Regions from separate parts of the Mesorhizobium sp. AR10 genome, predicted to be linked through region 1. Evidence: predicted binding sites of a transcription regulator. Region 1 holds the regulator's gene; each other region holds the start of a gene.

Region 1 (3,274 bases):
GTCGCCGCTCAGCCTGTTCGCCAACCTGGCCATCATGCCGATCGTTTCGCTCGTCGTCATGCCGTTCGCCGTTCTCAGTGCCCTGGCGATGCCGTTCGGCGCCGATGGGCCTTTCCTCTATGTGATGGGCAAGGGGCTGACCGCGATGATCGCAATATCGGGGTGGATCTCCGCGCGGTCGCCGGTCGATGCGGTCGGACTGATTTCGCTGCAATCGGTGCTGCTGACGACGATCGCCCTGATCATCGCCACCATGGCGACGACATGGCTTAGGCTTGCGGCACTTCCCTTCGCCATCGCCGGACTGCTGACGATTTCCGAGACACGTACGCCCGACGTGCTGATTTCGGAGGACGCCCATCTGGTGGCGCTGCCGATCGGCGGCGGTGAACTTGCCGTCAACCGGGTTCGTTCGAACGAATTCACCACCGACAACTGGAAACATGCGCTGACGTCGGCAACCATTGTCGAGCCGGAGACGTTCGAAAGAGGAGACGCGCAGTTCGACATCGCCGACCCGGCCGGCTTGCCGCTGGGGTCGCCATTCTATTGCAAGGCCGGACTATGCCTCGCCCGGCATCCATCCGGTGCGATCGTTGCGTATGTCGAAGACCGCAAGGACGCATGGAAAGCCTGTTCTTTCGCGACCCTGATCATCATCAATGACGCTACCGCCTACGACCCTTGCCGCAATCCGCTGGTCCTCATCGTCAACAAGCGGCAGCTTGCCCGTTCGGGCAGCGCCGCCGTCTTCTTCGACCCGCAATCGGCAATCGGCCCGGCAGAGATCGACTTTCGCCGTCGAGAAGCCATATCGGCCCTGGCACGTCCAACGAAAGTTCTCGCGCGAGGCGAGAGGCCTGCCGCCCTACCAAAAGCCCGAGAGATCAGTCGTCCAGCCGGCTCAATAGCGCCGGATCAGCCCGACGAGCTTGCCTTGCACCTTGACCCGGTCCGGACCAAAAATGCGGGTTTCATAGGCCGGGTTGGCGGCCTCAAGGGCAATCGAGGCGCCCTTGCGGCGGAACCGCTTCAATGTCGCTTCCTCATCGTCGACCAGCGCCACGATGATCTCGCCGGGGCTTGCCGTGTCGGCGTTGCGGATAATGACCGTGTCGCCATCGAAAATGCCGGCCTCGATCATCGAATCGCCCTTCACCTCCAGCGCATAGTGCTCGCCGCCCATGATCATGTCCGGCGGCACCGAGATCGAATGCGTTTGGTGCTGGATGGCGTCGATCGGCACGCCGGCTGCAATCCGTCCCATCACCGGGATGGACACTGCGGCAACCACATCGTCGTCATTGCCGGCCGAAGGCATGCGCGACGGCGCCGGCTTGATTTGCCGCCCCAGGCCGCCCTGCCCAAGACTGCCCTGAATGACGCTTGGCGAGAATTTGCGCGCTGCGTTGAGACCGGGCGCAATCGAGTCCGGTAGGCGCAGCACTTCCAGGGCGCGCGCGCGATTGGGTAGCCGACGAATGAAGCCGCGTTCTTCCAGCGCCGTGATCAGCCGATGGATTCCCGACTTGGAGGCTAAGTCGAGCGCTTCCTTCATCTCGTCGAACGAGGGCGGAATGCCGCTTTCCTTCAGCCGCTCATGGATGAACATCAGAAGTTCATGTTGCTTGCGCGTCAGCATGGCGGCCCCCAGGAGATTGAAACCAGAATCAGAAAAACAAACCCAGAACAAACACTATCTGTTCCAGTTGTGTTCCGCAACCGTTTAAAGTTTAATGAATAAGTTAGGGTAGCGGAAACCATCGGGCGCTCGAACAACGCCTCCATCCCCCACCGCCTCTCATTGCAATGGGCCTGATCTCATTGAATTCGTTTATGTTTACGCGATACATGCTATTTGCAGGCGTGGATTGGTACAGTCGGCCAGCCGGCAAAAGAAGCCAATATCCGTCACACCTTGATCAAACTCTCGTCTGATCTCCCGTGAACGAAACGAAGCCAAAACGCCAACGATTGGTTAACCATGTCGGTGTTGGCGCATTCGAGGGGAGAGCCGTACGCGATCTGGAAATTCGCGTCTGTCGCGGGCTTTTCTAAAGGTTGGCTCTCTGGCACACCGGAAACCGTTTTCGACCAACCAAGGAAGACTGAACATGGTGGGAATTCCCGATCTCGCGGCGATCGAGGCGATGGATGCCGCAGATCCCCTGCGCGCCATGCGCGACCGCTTTGTCCTGCCGCAAGGGGTGGTCTATCTCGACGGCAACTCGCTGGGGGCTGCTTCGCATGCCGCTTTCGATGAATTGCGCAAGGCTGCGACCGAAGAATGGGCGCACGATCTCATCCGCGCCTGGAACACGGCCGGCTGGTTCGACATGCCGCTTGAGCTCGGCGACCAACTCGGGCGCCTGATCGGCGCCGCGGCTGGGCTGACAGTGGTCTGCGACACGACGTCGATCAACATCTACAAGGTACTGCACGCCGCCATGGCAATGCGGCCGGGGCGGTCAATCATCGTCGCCGAGGGCGACAGCTTTCCGACCGACCTTTACATGGCCGAAGGTGTGGTCTCGACCCGAGAAGGCACTGTGCTGCGCCTCGCCGGCGTCGACGCGCCTGATATCGAGAAGCTGATCGACGAACGCGTCGCCGTGGTGCTGGTCAACCACGTCAACTACAAGTCGGGCGAATTGCGCGACATGATGGCGCTGACGCGCAGAGCCCATGAGGCCGGCGCGCTGATCGTCTGGGATCTCTGCCATACTGCAGGTGCCATGCCGGTCGAACTGGACAAGGCGAATGCCGATTTCGCCGTCGGCTGTACCTACAAATACCTCAACGGCGGCCCGGGTGCTCCTGCCTTCATCTACGCGGCGGAGCGCCATCTTGCCGATATCACCCAGCCGCTCAGCGGCTGGTGGGGCCATGCACGGCCCTTCGCCTTCGAGCAAGGCTACGCGGCCGGCATCGGCATCCGCCGGTTTCTGTGCGGCACCCAGCCCGTCCTGTCGATGCGCACGCTCAAGGGAGCGCTCGACATCTGGAACGATGTCGACCTGGCGGCAGTGCGAAGCAAGAGCATTGCGCTGGCCGACCTGTTCATCGAACTCGTCGAGACAAAGTGCGGCGCCTTTGGTCTCACGCTGGAAAGCACCCGCGACGGCGCCATGCGCGGCAGCCAGATCTCGTTCATGCACGAGCACGGCTACCAAATCATGCGGGCGCTGATCGAACGTGGCGTGATCGGCGATTTCCGTGCGCCGTCGACCATGCGTTTCGGCTTCACCCCGCTCTATGTCGGCTACACCGATGT
Region 2 (3,274 bases), 1.0 Mb from region 1:
CAGCCAGAACAGAGCCGGGTGAATGAAGCCAAGCAGCACGACGAAGAACGGCGCGAAAGGCAGGTCGAACAAGGTCATCAGGCCACGCGACCCGACAAAGGCCCGCACCGTGGCAAGATCGCGCAGCGGCTGGATATCGCCCGTATCGGCGCGCGGACCCGATAGCGAGGCCCTGAAGGCTCGCGATGCCAGCTGCTTGTCGATCGAAGCCGCCACGCGCTGCGAATAGATCGAGCGGACGATCTCGAACAGACCGAGGAATGCCAACGCAAGAATGCCGATGACAGACAGGTAGATGAGCGTGTCGACACTGGCGGCAGGCAGGACCCGGTCATAGACCTGCAGCAGGTACAGCGGCATTACCAGCAGCAGGACATTGATGATCATCGAGAACAAGCCGATGTCGAAAATGCTCTTCGAAAACAGAGCGGCCATGCCGGTTCTCGTCATTCAGGGCCGTCCCTTTCTTTTGGCTCGATCCCGCAACATTCCCACCATAGGCCCGAAATGAACAGACAATATCGCCATATATTAGACCTGCCTTAAGTAACTCCGGCATACTTCGGACAATAAGCATTCTTTCACGCAATGCGTGATGGTAACTTTGCTTGATGCGGTAAAATATCTTACTGACCGTTCGATAAATTTTAGTTCAATTCCCTGACGTTGTTCAGGCTGCATTCGTCAGGCTTGGAAACTGGAAACTCATACTCTCTTCACGCGATCGATTTGTGAACAGCCGACGACCGCCCGCAATCGTGGCATGACGCAGGGGAAAGACTCAGCTATGTCTGTTGTGCGGCGGACCTGATATCCGCCTGGCCGGCGCTATCAGGCAACCTCCCAAGCGGCGCCGGCCTTCTTCCCTCGCCCGGTTTCGTTTCCCCGCCTGAGATCGTCACTGCGCCGGTGGCGTGCCGGGCTGGTCGCTGCCAGTCGTCGGTACAGGCTCAGCCTGCGGGTTTTGGTCGACTGGAGCTTTGGTCGGTGGAATGTTGTTGTCGCAAGCCGCGACAGCCAACCCCGCCGCCACTACCAGCAAGATCGGGAGCTTTTTCATCGCAACCTCCTCTCGTTGGAGAAACGAGACGCTGTCGATTTGGTTGCGCGGCCTCGCTTAGGCGGGAACCAAACGCCGCCTTGCCGGTTGGTCCCATCAATGGAGAATTGCGACCATGATCCGTCTGCTTTTAGCCGGTGCATTCGTCTACGTAGCCTATCGAGTCACCAAAAAGGTGATCGACGAGGTGCCGGACACGGTCGACCCGCTGTTGGTGCCGTCGCAGGGCGATCGCGAGGCGCTGAGACGGCAATCGGCGGCGATGGGCGTTGAGCCGCAGCGTTAATCCGAGTGCAGCACCGCCTTCGTCCTGCCCTTCGCTGCCGCTATCAGCCCTTTCGGGCGTCAAGTCCTTTGAAACGTCCACTGGACGTTTCAATCCGCCCGAAGGCGGACCGAACTTTCACCGTTCGTCGTTCGAAAAGCCAAGCAATTGGCTTTTCGTCCGCTAACGCGGACCACTCCTCACCCGTTGCGAACAAAGCAGAAACGATGCTTGATGGGCAATGAACCTTGCCGTCAGTGATTCGAGCCTGCAGCCGGCCTACCTCGCCAAGCTGAACGACCAGCAGCGCCTGGCCGTCGAGCATGGCGACGGCGCGGTCGCCGGGCCGCTGCTGGTGATCGCCGGTGCGGGCTCCGGCAAGACCAACACGCTGGCGCACCGCGTCGCGCATCTGATCGTCAGAGGCGCCGACCCGCGCCGCATCCTTTTGATGACGTTCTCCCGCCGCGCCGCCTCTGAAATGGCCAAGCGGGTGCAGCGCATCGCCGGCGAGGTGTTGGGCCGCGATGCCTCTGTCATCACCGACGCGCTGACCTGGGCCGGCACCTTCCATGGCATCGGGGCCCGGCTGCTGCGCGACTATGCGCTGGAGATCGGCCTCGATCCGGCCTTCACCATCCACGACCGCGAGGATTCCGCCGACCTGATGAACCTCGCCCGACACGAGCTGGGGTTTTCGAAGACGGAAAGCCGCTTCCCGACCAAGGGCACCTGCCTTGCGATCTATTCGCGCGCGGTCAACGCGCAGGCGCCGCTCGGCGAGGTGTTGGGTTCGGTGTTTCCCTGGTGCGCCGGCTGGGCCGAACAGCTCAAGCAATTGTTCGCCGCCTATGTTGAAGCCAAGCAGGCGCAGAACGTGCTCGATTACGACGACCTGCTGCTCTACTGGGCGCAGATGGCCGCCGAACCGGAAATTGCCGCGCATCTGGGTCAGCGCTTCGACCATGTGCTGGTCGACGAATACCAGGATACCAACCGGCTGCAGGCCTCGATCCTTTTGGCGCTGAAGCCGGACGGGGCCGGGCTGACGGTGGTCGGCGACGACGCGCAGTCGATCTATTCGTTTCGCGCCGCCGAGGTCCGCAACATCCTCGATTTCCCCAAGCAGTTCGCCAAGGCCGCCGATGTGGTCATGCTGGAGCGCAACTACCGCTCGACCGAGACCATCCTGGCCGCCGCCAACGCGGTCATCTCCGAGGCCTCGGAGCGCTTCACCAAGAACCTGTGGTCGGAACGCAAATCCTCGCAAAAGCCGAAGCTGGTCAGCGTCCGCGATGAGGCCGAGCAGGCGAACTATGTCTGCCAGGCTATCCTTTCCGAACGCGAGGCCGGCACGGCGCTGACAGCGCAAGCCGTGCTGTTCCGCACCTCGCACCACAGCGGGCCGCTGGAGATCGAGCTGACGCGCCGCAATATCCCGTTCGTCAAATTCGGCGGGCTGAAGTTCCTCGATGCCGCCCATGTCAAGGATGTGCTTTCCGTACTGCGCTTTGCCGAGAACCCGCGCGATCGCGTCGCCGGCTTCCGGGTGCTGCAGCTTCTGCCCGGCATCGGTCCTTCGGCGGCGTCGCAGATCGTCGAGACCATGGCGACGTCGCTCGACGAGGCGATGGGATTGGCTCGCTTCCGCCCGCCGCAGCGCGCGGCGGAAGACTGGCCGGCATTCGTCGCGCTGTTTTCCGGCCTGCGCGCAGGCGCGAAATGGCCGGCCGACCTCGAACAGGTGCGTCTCTGGTACGAGCCGCATCTCGAACGCATCCACGAGGACGCGACGACGCGCCGGGCGGACCTGTTGCAGCTCGAACAGATCGGCTCGGGCTATGCCTCGCGCGAGCGCTTCCTGACCGAACTGACGCTCGATCCGCCGGATGCGACCAGCGACCAGGCCGGGCCGCCGCATCGCGACGAGGACTATCTGATCCTGTCGA
Region 3 (3,274 bases), 1.2 Mb from region 1:
GATACTTATGCTACTGCTAATGTAATCGGAACACAGCCATAAGGCGAGGCATTGGGCTAACCGCACTTACCCGCAACATGCGCTTTCCGGATGGCATCCAACTCTCCCCTTCATCCTGGCCGAGACTGCCCGCCTCGGCGGGTTTTTGTTGGTCATGACAACGATCTGAATACGAGCCGGATAAAGAAAAAACTTCAATGTTTTCAAATGAAAATGGCCGGGACAAGCCCGGCCATCTTTGGATGCCGCTCGGTGACGCCGGCTATCAGGGCTGGATCGGCGCGTATTTGCCGTCGTGCCACTGGTTGATGTCATAGCTGGCGTTCTTGAGGTCGCCCTTCTCGTCGAAGGTGACCGAACCGACCACGGTGCTGATCGGCTGGCCGTTCTTCAGCGCTTCGGCGACCTTGGCCGGATCGTCGCTGCCGGCGCGCTTGATGCCCTCGGCGAAGGCCTGGATCACGGCATAGGAGAACAGCGTGAAGCCCTCCGGTACGAAGCCGCCCGCCTTGATCTTGGCGATGGCTTCCTTGGCTTCGGGTTTGGCCTGCGGATCCGACGGGAAGACGAACATGGTGCCCTCGCCGGCCGGGCCGGCAACCTGCCAGAATTCCGGCGAGGCGATCGAGTCCGGCATGATCAGCTGGAACTTGACGCTCTGCTCGGCCGACTGACGCAGGATCAGGCCGGCCTCGGGATGATAGCCGCCGAAATACACGACATCGGCCTTCAGCTCCTTGAGCTTGGTGACCAGAGCCGAATAGTCCTTGTCGCCGGCATTGATGCCTTCGTAGAGAACTTCGTTGAGGCCGCCGGCATTCATCGTTGCCTTGACGGCATCGGCCACGCCTTGCCCGTAGGCGCTCTTGTCATGCAGGATGACGACGTTCTTGCCGGCATATTTCTTGGCGATCCATGGACCGATGAAGGCGCCCTGCGCATCGTCGCGCGTGTAGAGACGCATGATCGTCGGCCAGCCGGCCTTCGCCGCCGCATCGGTCAGCACAGGATTGGAAGACGCCGGGCTCATCATCAGCGTACCGGCTTCGGCGTAGACGGCGGAAGCCGGAATGCTCGACCCCGAGCAGGCATGGCCATCGACGAACTTGGGTGCCGTTGGCGACGATGCGGTTGGCAACCGAAACCGCCTGTTTGGGATCGCACTGGTCGTCCTGGACGTCGAGCTTGATCTGGCGACCTTCGACGCCGCCCGCCGCATTGATCGCGTCGACGGCGGCTTGCGCCCCTTGCTTGAACTGGTCACCGATTGTGGCCAACTGTCCCGTCATCGGTCCGACCACCGAAAAGGTGATGTCATCGGCGAAGGCGACCGGCGCGCTCATCATCAGGCCAAATATGGCCGCGTTCAAAATACTCAATTTTTTCATGGCGATGGAACTCCTCCCAGTCTCGCGCAGCCGTTCCGGCCGCGCTTCTTTCAGAGGGCGGGACAATTTCATCCTTCACCGGATATGTCTTGGCGCATCGGCAGCGCTCGATTGGGCCTGTGACGCAACCGGAAAGCCAAAAGCCGCGCCGGCCTTGTTCCGGCCGGTCGCGGCTTTTGCCTGTCGAGCTTTCCCCAGCGCCCCCGCGCCACGGAAGCCCGCTCGCTTCCCTGTCTCGCGCGGCTTGGCCAATTTTGCCTGCCGCATTCTTGGTCTTGTCCCTGGCGGGCCGGCTGTCTTGCGCAGCCTTGACCCGAAGCGTTCCTGCCTCAGTGTCCCCTTGGAGTGGGGACCCCAGAAAACTCAGTGCATCGTCATCCATTCGCGGGCTTCGCGCAGCGCCCTGGCGATCTCGACCTTCGACATGGCAGCCGACAGTTCCGAGCGCAGTTCGGCGGCGCGGACCGAGCCCTTGATCGCGGCGATGTTGAACCATTTGTGGGCGGCGACGACGTCGGTCTCGCAATCGCGGCCCGTCGCATACATCATGCCCAGTTCGAAAAGAATGTCGGCCTGGGCAGTTGCACCCATGGCGCCGAAGCCGGCTTCAAGCATTTCAAAACGTGCCATTTTAGTCCCCTGTTCTGGCTCCCGAGAGCTGCCTCCTTCTGTCCCTTGGTGTCCCTAGGGGAGCCGCTCTTTCGATGCCTCCGAGAATGCAGCGGAGGCTTGAATCCGTCGTTAAATGGCGTGCTTAATTTGAGGAAAACAAAGCTAAAACAAGAGGTAAACGCGAAAATTCGTTAAGGATACAAAGCCAGCTGTCGCGCCGTTTCGCGCAAAATTTGAAGAAAATTTGCGAGGTGCGGGTCAAGACTCCGCTAACCACGGCAGACAAAGGCAGCATGGTGATCGTTTCATTTCGGGCTGAAATCAACGGTCGGGGCCGCCATAAATCGTGAAACCTTCCGTGGCGGCACCGCTTTTGTTTTGCCAGGAGCTGGACTAGCTTACGTTTGCGTAAGGGGCAGACAGGGACGGAACACCCCGCAACCCATAGGGAGGACATACATGTTTCGAAAAGTGAGCTTGGCCCTCTCGGCCACAGTGATGATGGCCGGGGCGGCATGGGCCGACCCGATCGAAGGCAACTGGAAGACGCAGGCCGGTTCCACGGCGGAGATCGCCGGCGGCGGCTCGTTTTCCATCACGCTCAAATCCGGCAAACATGCCGGCAAGAACATCGGCTCGTTCAAGGCGGCAGGCGCCAACAAATACACCGGCACCATAACCGACCCGGACACCGACAAGACCTATTCCGGCAAGGCGACGCTTTCAGGCACCTCGCTCAAGATGAGCGGCTGCGTGCTCGGCGGTCTGATCTGCAGGAGCCAGACCTGGCACAAGCTCTGATCATTTGCATTTCAACGACATGAAGACGGGGCCTTCGGAGGCCCCGTTTTCGTTTGCGTCAGCTGTCGTGGTCGATGAGACCGGACATGCGGGCTTACGTTTACCCGGCGGACAGCAGAGGTCAAAACACCGTCAATCAGTTTGAACCGCAGATGAACGCCGGCATCAGAGCCGGTTCAGTTGCATCAGGGCATTCTTGTGCGTGTTGAAGGAGACACCACGCAATGCTCGCCCGCCGCTTCACCATCGTCTGCCTGCTGATGAGCCTGTTCGGTATGTTCTTCGCCATCCTCGTCGCCGAAGCCGGTCGCCCGGCTCGCTCCTGGGATGTAGCCAATTCCAACGCCTGCCGGTTCGGTTGTCCGAACCACCTTCGCAACTGAACCCGACAGACACCCTAGAAAAAGCAAAAGCCATGAACCGCATCGCCGCCAACGCCCTCAAGACCCTTCGGCTCCTGCCGCGGGCGGCGC

The links. Region 1 encodes LexA, which represses DNA repair genes until DNA is damaged. Its sites were predicted from a motif close to TGTTCNNNNTGTGTTCNG; they were not measured.
Region 2: a site for LexA is predicted at 1,535-1,552, ahead of LHFGNBLO_RS29000 (ATP-dependent helicase). Genes of this name have one in related genera too.
Region 3: a site for LexA is predicted at 2,153-2,170, ahead of LHFGNBLO_RS29915 (sel1 repeat family protein). Genes of this name have one in related genera too.

Annotation. Positions count from the first base shown of each region.
Region 1 is NZ_CP080524.1:4,194,853-4,198,126, reverse strand. Features, by position in the region: partial or broken gene LHFGNBLO_RS23855 (ComEC/Rec2 family competence protein) at 1-911, shown strand, start outside; gene lexA (transcriptional repressor LexA) at 905-1,642, opposite strand; gene kynU (kynureninase) at 2,115-3,274, shown strand, end outside.
Region 2 is NZ_CP080524.1:5,205,036-5,208,309, forward strand. Features, by position in the region: gene LHFGNBLO_RS28985 (type I secretion system permease/ATPase) at 1-435, opposite strand, end outside; gene LHFGNBLO_RS28990 (hypothetical protein) at 899-1,060, opposite strand; gene LHFGNBLO_RS28995 (hypothetical protein) at 1,176-1,346, shown strand; gene LHFGNBLO_RS29000 (ATP-dependent helicase) at 1,567-3,274, shown strand, end outside.
Region 3 is NZ_CP080524.1:5,372,648-5,375,921, forward strand. Features, by position in the region: partial or broken gene LHFGNBLO_RS29905 (branched-chain amino acid ABC transporter substrate-binding protein) at 266-1,388, opposite strand; gene LHFGNBLO_RS29915 (sel1 repeat family protein) at 1,752-2,018, opposite strand; gene LHFGNBLO_RS29920 (DUF2147 domain-containing protein) at 2,460-2,801, shown strand; gene LHFGNBLO_RS29925 (hypothetical protein) at 3,026-3,184, shown strand; gene LHFGNBLO_RS29930 (hypothetical protein) at 3,217-3,274, shown strand, end outside.